DNA from 2 places in the Cupriavidus sp. KB_39 genome. Region 2 is predicted to be linked to the other one. Evidence: predicted binding sites of a transcription regulator. Region 2 holds the regulator's gene; the other holds the start of a gene.
The links. Region 2 encodes FNR, which switches genes on or off when oxygen is low (the NO sensors DNR and NnrR bind a similar motif). Its sites were predicted from a motif close to TTGATNNNNATCAA; they were not measured.
Positions count from the first base shown of each region.

Region 1: AB4Z27_RS02485 (fatty acid desaturase) is a predicted target of FNR. The motif match lies at 2,206-2,219, and genes of this name have one in related genera.

Region 1 covers NZ_JBFREV010000002.1:246,409-251,358, forward strand. Annotated here, with positions in the region: gene AB4Z27_RS02475 (adenosine deaminase) at 1-774, shown strand, start outside; gene guaD (guanine deaminase) at 832-2,154, shown strand; gene AB4Z27_RS02485 (fatty acid desaturase) at 2,305-3,474, shown strand; yybP-ykoY riboswitch at 3,543-3,750, shown strand; gene AB4Z27_RS02490 (TMEM165/GDT1 family protein) at 3,814-4,392, shown strand; gene AB4Z27_RS02495 (urate hydroxylase PuuD) at 4,521-4,950, opposite strand, start outside.
Region 2 covers NZ_JBFREV010000016.1:81,256-86,540, reverse strand. Annotated here, with positions in the region: gene rluB (23S rRNA pseudouridine(2605) synthase RluB) at 1-405, opposite strand, end outside; gene scpB (SMC-Scp complex subunit ScpB) at 434-1,357, opposite strand; gene AB4Z27_RS14325 (sulfite exporter TauE/SafE family protein) at 1,994-2,752, opposite strand; gene fnr (fumarate/nitrate reduction transcriptional regulator Fnr) at 2,837-3,562, shown strand; gene AB4Z27_RS14315 (hypothetical protein) at 3,591-3,836, opposite strand; gene AB4Z27_RS14310 (hypothetical protein) at 3,833-4,060, opposite strand; gene ccoG (cytochrome c oxidase accessory protein CcoG) at 4,101-5,285, opposite strand, start outside.

The sequences.
Region 1 (4,950 bases), on a different contig from region 2:
AACGTCCGCCATGCCGAGATCTTCTTCGATCCGCAGACCCATACCGAACGCGGCGTGCCGATGGGCGTGATCATCGACGGCATTGCCGACGCACTGGCGCAGGCCCGCACCGAGTACGACTTCTCCAGCAGCCTGATCCTCTGCTTCCTGCGCCACCTGTCCGAAGACGCCGCGCTGGAGACGCTCGAGGCGGCCCTGCCCTACCGCGACCGCTTTGTCGGCGTGGGGCTGGATTCGTCCGAAAAGGGCCATCCGCCCGAGAAATTCGCGCGCGTGTTCGCCCGCGCCAAGGCGCTCGGCCTGCATCGCGTGGCCCATGCCGGCGAGGAGGGCCCGCCGCAGTACGTGATCAATGCGCTCGACATCCTCGGTGTGGAGCGGATCGACCATGGCGTGCGCGCCGTCGAGGACGAGGCCCTGGTGCAGCGGCTGGCGCGCGAGCGCATCGCGCTGACGGTATGCCCGCTGTCGAACCAGAAGCTGATGGTCTACCCCGACCTGCGCGACCATCCGATGAAGCGCCTGCTCGATGCCGGCGTGGCCGTGACGCTGCATTCGGACGATCCAGCCTATTTCGGCGGCTACATGAACGCCAACTGGGAAGCCTCGTTCGCCGCGCTGCCGCTGGACGCCGCCGACGCCTACAAGCTGGCCCGCAACAGCTTCGAAGCGGCCTTCCTGCCCGCCAAGCAGAAGGCCGACTACCTGGCCGAGGTGGACCATTTCTGGTCCGCCACGCCCGAGAACCCGCCCGCGACGGCTCCCACGACCTGACCGGGCGCATAAACAAGACGCCGGACCCCCAGGTCCGGCCGCCCCTGAGACGAGAAGATGACCACCACTTCCCCCAATCCCGCCACGACCCGCGCCATTCGCGGCCGCATCCTCCACTTCCTGCGCGATCCGCAGTTCCATGAGGAGGCGTATCAATATTGGGAAGATGGCCTGATGCTCGTCACGGACGGCCGCATCGCCGCCGTGGGGCTGTACGAGGACCTGGCGCGCGACATCCCGGCCGGTGCCGAGGTGGTCGACCATCGCGGCAAGCTGCTCGTGCCGGGGTTCATCGACACGCACGTGCACTATCCGCAGACCGACATCATCGCGTCGCCGTCGCCGGGCCTGCTGCACTGGCTCGACACCTACACCTTCCCCGAGGAACGCCGCTTCAGCGAGCCCGCCTACGCGCGGGCCGTGGCCGAGTTCTTCGCCGACGAACTGCTGCGCAACGGCACCACCACGGCGATGGTCTGGAGCACGGTGCACGCCACCTCCGCCGACGCCCTGTTCGCCGCGAGCCAGGACCGCAACCTGCGCATGATCACGGGCAAGGTGATGATGGACCGCAACTGCCCCGAATTCCTGCGCGACACGGCCGAGAGCGGCGCGCGGGACTCCGCCGACCTGATCTCGAAGTGGCACAACAAGGGCCGGCTCGCCTACGCGATCACGCCGCGCTTCGCGCCGACCTCCACCGAGGCGCAACTGGCCGCCTGCGGCGAACTGGCGCGCGCGCATCCGGACGCCTTCATCCAGACCCACGTGGCCGAGAACCGCGACGAGGTGAAATGGGTGGCCGAGCTGTTCCCCGACGCCCGCAGCTACCTGGACGTGTACGACCGCTACAGCCTGTTGCGCCCCGGCGCGTTCTACGGCCACGCGATCTACCTCGACCAGGACGACCGCCGCCGGCTGGCCGACAGCGGCGCCGCCGTGGCGCACTGCCCCACCTCGAACCTGTTCCTGGGCAGCGGCTTCTATGACTTCCACCAGTCCGATGCCCACCGCCTGAACGTGACACTGGCCACCGACGTGGGTGGCGGCACCTCGTTCTCGATGTTCCGCACCATGAACGCGGCACACAAGGTGGCGCGCATGGGCGGCTACCACCTGACCGCCCTGCGCATGTTCTACCTGGCCACGCGCGGCGCGGCCGAGGCGCTGGGCTGGGCGGACCGCATCGGCAGCTTCTCCGTGGGCTGCGAGGCCGATTTCCTGGTGCTGGACCCCGAGGCCACGCCGCTGATCGCCCGCCGCAGCAGCCGCTCCGAGACGCTCGAAGAGCAGTTGTTCGCCTTCGCCATGCTCGGCGACGACCGCGTAGTGGACAACGTCTACATCATGGGCGAAGCCACGCGGGAACTGGCGGGTTGATCGCTTTTGGGCGACGGACGGCAGGCAAATACGTGTTGTCGCCCGTCCGCCTTGACCAGCATCAACACAACCGTCATCAAAGCCTTCTAGGCTGTCGGATTGCCCGCCCCCGGCTATCGGGTGCGCCAAGACAGACCCAAAAAGACTGACATGACTGCCCGATCTCTGGATGTATCGCCGGCCCAGACTGCTGAGCCGGCTTCCCACCCTGCCCACCCGCCCCGCAAGCTCGCCGGCGTTCCCCTGCCGGAACCCATCGCCTTCGAGGCCCCCTTCCCTAACCGCAAGACCATCCGTGGCTGGCTGATTCCGCTCGGCGAGCGCAGCGTGGCACGCGCGCTGACGCTGTTCGCGCTCGACTACGCGATCTTCGCCGCGGTGCTGGCCGGCGTGGTCCTGGCGCCGCAGTGGTGGGCCAAGCTCGGCCTCGGCGTGCTGCTGGGTCTGGTGATCGCCCGGCTGTTCATCATCGGCCACGATGCCTGCCACCAGAGCCTGACGGACCGCCGTGGCCTGAACAAATGGCTCGGCCGGCTGACGTTCCTGCCGTCGCTCACGCCCTACAGCCTGTGGGAAGTCGGCCACAACGTGGTCCACCATGGGTACACCAACCTCAAGGGCTTCGACTTCGTCTGGGCGCCCTACTCGCTCGAGGAATTCCGCGCGCTGCCGCGCTGGCGCCGGGTGATGGAGCGGGTCTACCGCAATGGCTTCGGCGCCGGACTCTATTACCTGATCGAGATCTGGTGGTTCAAGCTGTTCTTCCCGAGCAAGCGCCAGATGGCCACGCGCCGCGCGATCTTCATGTGGGACTGCACGCTGGTGGCCACCTTCGGCGCCATCTGGATCGGTGCGCTGGCCTGGCTGGCCGTGGCCACGGACCAGTCGGTCCTGGGGCTGGTCGGCGCCGGCTTCGTGCTGCCCTTCCTGATCTGGAACCTGACCGTGGGCTTCGTGCTGTATGTCCACCACACGCACACGAGCGTGGCGTGGTACGACACCAAGCCGATGTGGGCCAAGGCCCAGCCGTTCGTCTCGACCACCGTGCACCTGCGCTTCCGCTTCGGCATCGGCGCCGCGCTCCACCACATCATGGAGCACACCGCGCACCACGTGGACATGAGCGTGCCGCTGTACCGGCTCAAGCGCGCCCAGGCCCTGCTGGAGCATGCGCTGCCGGGCCGCATCATCATCGAGAACTTCTCGTGGCGCTGGTACTTCCGCACGGCGCGCCGCTGCAAGCTGTACGACTTCAAGGCCCTGTGCTGGACCGACTTCCGCGGCCGCCAGACCAGCGACAACTCGCCCGTGCCGGTCTGACCTGACCCGCATTTCCCAACAGCCATGCCAAAGGCGGTGGACAGTGTCCGCCGCCTTTTAGTACAATTACGACTTCCATTGGGGAGTAGCCGCCCTCGTCTCACCGCGCCGCGCAATGCGGCACACGGCAGACAGGGGCGTACGTCAACAGACTTGACCGTGGTGTCCAGCATCAACGGTTATGGCGTACGCAGCGCAGGACCCGAGCGGGCTTCGTGCCTGACTCCTATGTCCAACGCCTGGCGAGACCGATGACCATACCTTTCTGGCCGGGCCGGGAAAGGTGTGCGTCATTGGCATCTCGCGATGCGTGTGCGGCCCGGTATCAATCCTATAAGAATGGAATCGTTCCTCGTCTCCACAGGTATCGTCGCGCTCGCAGAAGTGGGCGACAAGACGCAATTGCTGTCGCTCGTGCTGGCCGCACGCTATCGCAAACCCCTGCCGATCATCGCCGGCATCCTGATCGCCACCCTCGTCAACCATGGCTTCGCCGGCGCGCTCGGCGGCTGGATCACGCAGGTGCTCGGCGCCAACCTGCTGCGCTGGATCCTCGGCCTCGGCTTTATCGCCATGGCCGGCTGGATGCTGATTCCGGACAAGCTCGACGAGGCAGAGGAAGCCAAGCCGGCCAACGGTGCCCTGAGCATCCTCGGCACCACGATCGTCGCCTTCTTCTTCGCCGAAATGGGCGACAAGACGCAGATCGCCACTGTGGCCCTGGCAGCACGCTTCCATGGCGAAGTGCTGGCCGTCGTGGCAGGCACCACGTTCGGCATGATGCTGGCCAACGCGCCCGCCGTGCTGCTCGGCGACCGTTTCGCCAACCGGATGCCGATCGCCCTCGTGCACAAGATCGCCGCGGTGATCTTCCTTGTGCTCGGCTTGCTGGCGCTGTTCAACGTCGGCGGCCACTGAGACAAGCCAGAGTCGTCGCGCTATAAAAAAACGGGGCTTGCGCCCCGTTCAAACCCTCGCCGGTCCGGTACTGCCGGCCGCCGGGACTGCACAGCCCCGGACCGTCGATCACCGATGCCCGGTCAAATTCAGTTGGTGGTCTTCGCGCCGCCCTCGAACCACTGGCCCAGCAGCGCGCGCTCGTCTTCCGTGATCTGCGTGACGTTGCCCAGCGGCATGGCCTTCTGCTGCACCGCCTGCTGGTAGATCAGCTGCGCATGCGCCTTGATTTCGTCGACGGTATCGAGCTTGATGCCCTTGGCGGCAGTCGGCATCATCTTGGGCGCCTCCGCGTGGCACTGCACGCAGCGGGCGTTCACGATTTCCTGCACCTTGGCGAAGCTCACCGCGTTGGCGGCGTCGCCCGCGGCGTTGCTGGCCACTTGCGGACGCGGCTGCGGCGCAATCATCACCGCCACCACACCCAGCAGCGCCACGCCGGCAGCCGGCCACGCCACGTTGATCTTGCCCTTGTGCTTCAGGATGAAGAACTGGCGGATCAGCACGCCGGCCAGCATG
Region 2 (5,285 bases):
AGCCTTGCGCTGGGGCTGCTGGCGGCGCTTGCGCACGCCGGCACCCTGTGGCTGCGCAGGCTGGCCGTCGGCGTCACTCGCCTCGGCGCGCGGTTCGCGGACGTCACGGGCATCACGATCGGCTGCCGGCTTGCGGCGGCCACGGGCGCGCGGCTCGCGACCGGCCGGTGCGGCGGCGTCGGGCTGCGGCGCGTCGGCTTGCGCCGGTGCGGCGGCATCGCCCTCGGCACGGCCACCCTCGCGGTCCTGTGCGGACTGGCGGCGCGACGCCACCAGATTGCGCAGGCCACGGCGCAGGCCCTTGCGGCGCGGCGCGCCGTCGGTGCCATTGCCCGCGTCGGGCGCAGCGCCGGTATCGCCCGGCGCGTCCGGTTGCCGGACGTCTTGCTCAGCGGAATCAGACAAAGTATTCACTATCGATGTTGCGTGTTATTCAGTTGGACACGCGTTCGTCGTCCTCAGCAGGATGCGGCGCGTTGCCGTCCCGGACCGAATCGTCGGCCGCTTCCGGGGAGGAAGCAGCTGTGTCCACGTGGAAACCGTTGGCGTGGGCCAGCGGCGCGTCGTCGTCATGCCCGCCATCGGCGGACCACTGCGCAACGCTGTTGTCTTGCGGGTGCGGCGTGTCGTTCTGTTCGGTATCGGCGCCGTGGGCTTCCGTCTCCACCGGCTCCGCATGGTCGCTCTCCGCCACGGCCACGACTTCCGCTTCCACCGCATCGGTAGCGGTCTCGGCGGCCTGGGGCTCGGCAAAGGTCTCTTCATCGCCAGCCGGCGGGTTGGCCGTGGCAACTTCTTCAAAATCTATCGCCTGCTGGTCCAGCAGGGCTGCCTGGACCTGGGCCTGGGCATCCTCGAGCGGCGGCAGCTCATCCAGCGTGCGCAGCCCCAGATCGTCCAGAAACGCCTTGGTCGTGGCATAGAGCGCGGGACGGCCCGGTACGTCGCGATGCCCGATCACCTCGATCCAGCTGCGGTCCTCGAGCTTCTTGACCACGTCGGTGCTGACCGTCACGCCGCGAATTTCCTCGATATCGCCGCGCGTCACGGGCTGGCGATAGGCGATGATGGCCAGCGTCTCCATCACCGCGCGCGAATACTTGGGCGGCTTTTCCGGGTTGAGCCGGTCGAGGAACTCGCGCATCTCGGGCCGGCTCTGGAAACGCCAACCGCTGGCCAGGGCCACGAGTTCCACACCGCGTTGCTGCCAGTCCTGTCGCAATTCGTCCAACAGGGCGCGGATGGTGTCGGCGCCGACATCGTCGGCGAAAAGACGGCGGAGATCGTTGACGCGCAGGGGCTCCTGCGCACAAATCAGCGCGGTCTCGAGGACGATCTTCGCCTCTTGGGTATTCATGTGATTGTGTGCAGCCTGTCTTTGCACCTGCTCCCGGACGAATCCCGGAGCACTGGAGATTTCGGATACAGCGGTACCGATGCCACCGCCATCTCATTGCGCAGCCAACTCGCAGCCTGTCGCAGCCCAGGCAGCCAAGCGGTGCACTTCGTTCTTTTGCATCGATTTGCCGGGTCGTTCCGGCAGGAGATCGTCCGCATCCGGCTGGCTTCGCCGGGAGTCGAACCTCTTGCGTCGCGCTCTCGCCTTTACCCTCGCAGGCGGAACCCTTCCCCTTGGAGCGGACATTCGCCAGGACAATCAGATTGCCAAGGCGGCAAGAAAAAACGGATATCGGCCCGGACAAGCTTCGTCCTGCGCCTGCACCACCACTCCACAAGGCCGACCGGCCTTTTAAACCAGATCTTTTGAACCGGATGCACTGTGGGGACGGATCCGGCAAGCCAATGCTGCCTCGGACCCATGGACACGCATCCCAGATCAGGGATGCCGGCCCGGCGACGCCAGGGAATTACGTGGCGCGATACCGTGGTTCTCGCGATTGTATGGCATTCCCGCCCCCCTCCGCAACCCGCCCGCCGCCCGGCGTGGCGAATGGCACGAACCGGGGCGGCCTGTCCGCCGCCCGGAATCGTCCTAGAACACCACGCAGAACCCATGCGCAGCCAGCGTCTCCGGGAGCCAGACCGCCCGCGCCACGCCCACGATGCCGAAGCCGATGATCAGCACGCCCGCCACGGTCCGGACCGCCGGCCGGCGCGACACATGGCGCACATAGCCCGACAACCCCGAAATCACCAGTAGGTTTGGCAGCGTTCCCAACCCAAAGGCGAACAGGACCAGCGCGCCCGACGCCGCATTGCCGGCCAGCAACGCCATTGCGAGTGCCCCATAGACCATCCCGCACGGCACGATCCCCCAGGCGAGTCCCAGACCGAAGCGCCGCAGCAGCGGCGCATGCCGGGCCAGGCCGGCAGGCAGCCTGATACCGAGCGCGCCCATGCGACCCACCACCCCTTGGGCCATGCGCACCGCGAACGCCTCCAGGCGCGTCGCACGCATGGTGCGCCCACGCAACAGCCAGAAGCCCGACATCACCAGCATCGCTCCGCCTGCGCCATAGAGCCATCGCTGCACAGGCAGATAGTCCTGCTTCCATACGGTGGCGCCGACGGCACCCACCACCGCCCCCAGCAACGCGTAGGTGGTCAGGCGGCCGGCGTGCATCGCCAGCAATTCCACGAGCCAGCCGCGCGGCGAGCGATGGATCGTCACCGGCACGCGCACCGCCGCGCGCTGCTCGGCCGCCATCGCAATGCCGCCACACATCGCAGCACAGTGGACGCCACCAAACAACGCAACGATAAAAACGCTGAAAAGCACACCAAATGGCAACGGTCCCTCGCTTCCGCGTCACTTCACGCGGTAAAATTGATCTGTCGCGCCCTCGCTGCAATGCGCATCACCAAGAGCCCTCAATTGCTTACCTCCATACCCGTCACCGAGATCTCGCCCCGCTGCTCTACGTGCGGGATGGGCCAGCTTTGTCTGCCGGTAGGCATGTCGCACCAGGACCTCCTGAAGATGGACACGCTCGTGCAGGAACGCGTGCGCGTGCACAAGGGCGAAACGCTTTACCGCATGGGCGATCCGCTCACCGCCGTCTATGCCGTGCGTTTCGGCACGCTCAAGACGCACGTGACGCTCGAAGACGGCCGCTCGCAGATCACCGGCTTCCATCTGCCCGGCGAGATGGTCGGTATGGATGGCCTCGGCGAAATGCAGCATGCTTCCGATGCCACGGCCCTCGAGGATGCCGAAGTCTGCGTCGTACGCTTCAACGACTTGCAGGCGCTCTCGTCTGACCTGCCCTCGCTGCAAACCCAGTTCCTGCGCTTGATGAGCAAGGAGATTTCGCAGGACCAGGTGATGCTGATGACGTTGGGTTCGATGCGGGCCGAGGAGCGGCTTGCCGCGTTCCTCGTCAATCTTTCCGATCGCCTGTCGGCGCGTGGCTACTCGTCGAGCGAGTTCGTATTGCGCATGAGTCGCGAGGAGATCGGCAGTTATCTTGGCCTGAAACTCGAAACCGTCAGCCGCCTGTTCTCTCGTTTTGCCGAGGCGGGCCTGATCCAGATCCGCCAGCGCCACGTCAAGCTCATCGACATGGCCGGCATCAAGCAGATCTACAACCGCTCCTGCTAAGGCCGGCTCGCCGGCGGCGGTGCACTCGCTACTCGAGTTCATCGGTATCGCTGAGCGGCGTTGGCATGGTGTAGAGCGTCAGGCCGCTCGACAAGGCGCAGAACAGCCACGCCAGCAGGAATCCCACGGTATAGATCGCCTCACGCGACGCGTCGACCGGATGACCGAAGAAGCTCAGGTCACTGGGATCGACAATCGAGAACACCGTTGCCGTGGCCACGCCGCCCATCAGGAACGCTGGCCACATCACCCACATCAGCCAGCGTAGTCTCATGGCCGCCTCGCCGTGTCATTGACATGAGCGTCGGCACGCACGGCGGACCCATCCAGCTTCTCCACCACCAGCCCATGCCGCGCGGCATCGCGCACCGGCACGTCGGCGTGGGTATTGGCGAGCCAGATCGTCACACCACAGCCGATCATCGCCAGCAGCGGTCCGCTCATCAGCAGCCACGGCCACGGTTCCTTCCACCACGGCTTGACTTGTTGCGCTGTCATTGCCTACTCCTTGCGTCGAATATTTCCTGAATGACCTGTCCTACAGGCCGCGCGGCACGATGAAACTGGTCGCTTCCTGGATCTGCGCGCGTCCGCGTGCGTCGTCCATACCCTCCCCCGTGACCGTGATACGGATCTTGTGCGTGCCCTGCGGCGCGTGGTCGAGCGGGATACGGATCCGCACCGGCAACAGCCGGTTCGACGTAGGCGGCAGCGTTTCTGCCGACTTGTCATACTCGATGGTCAACCCTTGCAGCTCCGCGCTCGTCGCCTGTACCCGGACGCGCATCGGCGTCTCGGTCGTATTGATCAGTTGCAGCCGGTACACGTTCTCGATCCAGCGACCTTCGACCTCGCGGCCCAACGCGCCACGGTCGCGGATGACATCGACCTTGAGCGGCGTGCGCATCGCCAGCGACCCGATGAAGCCCCCCACCAGCGCCGACCAGATCACCGCGTAGACAATCGTCCGCGTGCGGAACAAGCGCTTGCGCGCGGCGACTGCCGACAGGCCCTTGCGCATCGCGTTCTCAGAGGTGTAGCGGATCAGGCCACGCGGATAGGCCATCTTGTCCATGACCTGGTTACAGGCGTCGATGCAGGCACCGCAGCCYATGCACTCGTATTGCAATCCGTCACGGATGTCGATCCCGGTCGGGCAGACCTGCACGCAGATGCTGCAATTGACGCAATCGCCAATGCCGGCGGTGTGCCGGTCCGTCTTGCGCGAGCGGCTGCCGCGCGGCTCGCCACGGCCTACGTCATAGGTCACCACGAAGGTATCGCGGTCGACCATCACGCTCTGGAAACGCGCATATGGGCACATGTACTTGCACACCTGCTCGCGCATGAAGCCGGCGTTGCCCCAGGTGGCGAAGGCATAGAACAGCATCCAGAACGACTGCCACGGCCCCAGCGAGAGGTCGATCACCTGCCCGCCCAGCTCGCGGATCGGCGAGAAATAGCCGACGAACGTGAAGCCGGTCCACAGGGCGATCACCACCCAGAGCGTGTGCTTGGTCGCCTTGAGCCGCAGCTTGCGCAGGCTCCACGGGTCGCCGTCCAGCCGGATGCGGGCGATGCGATCGCCTTCCACGCGTCGCTCGATCCACATGAAGATTTCTGTGTAGACGGTCTGTGGACACGCGTAGCCACAGAACAGCCGGCCCGCGATGGCGGTGAACAGGAACAGGGCGAGCGCCGAGATGACAAGCAGGACCGCGAG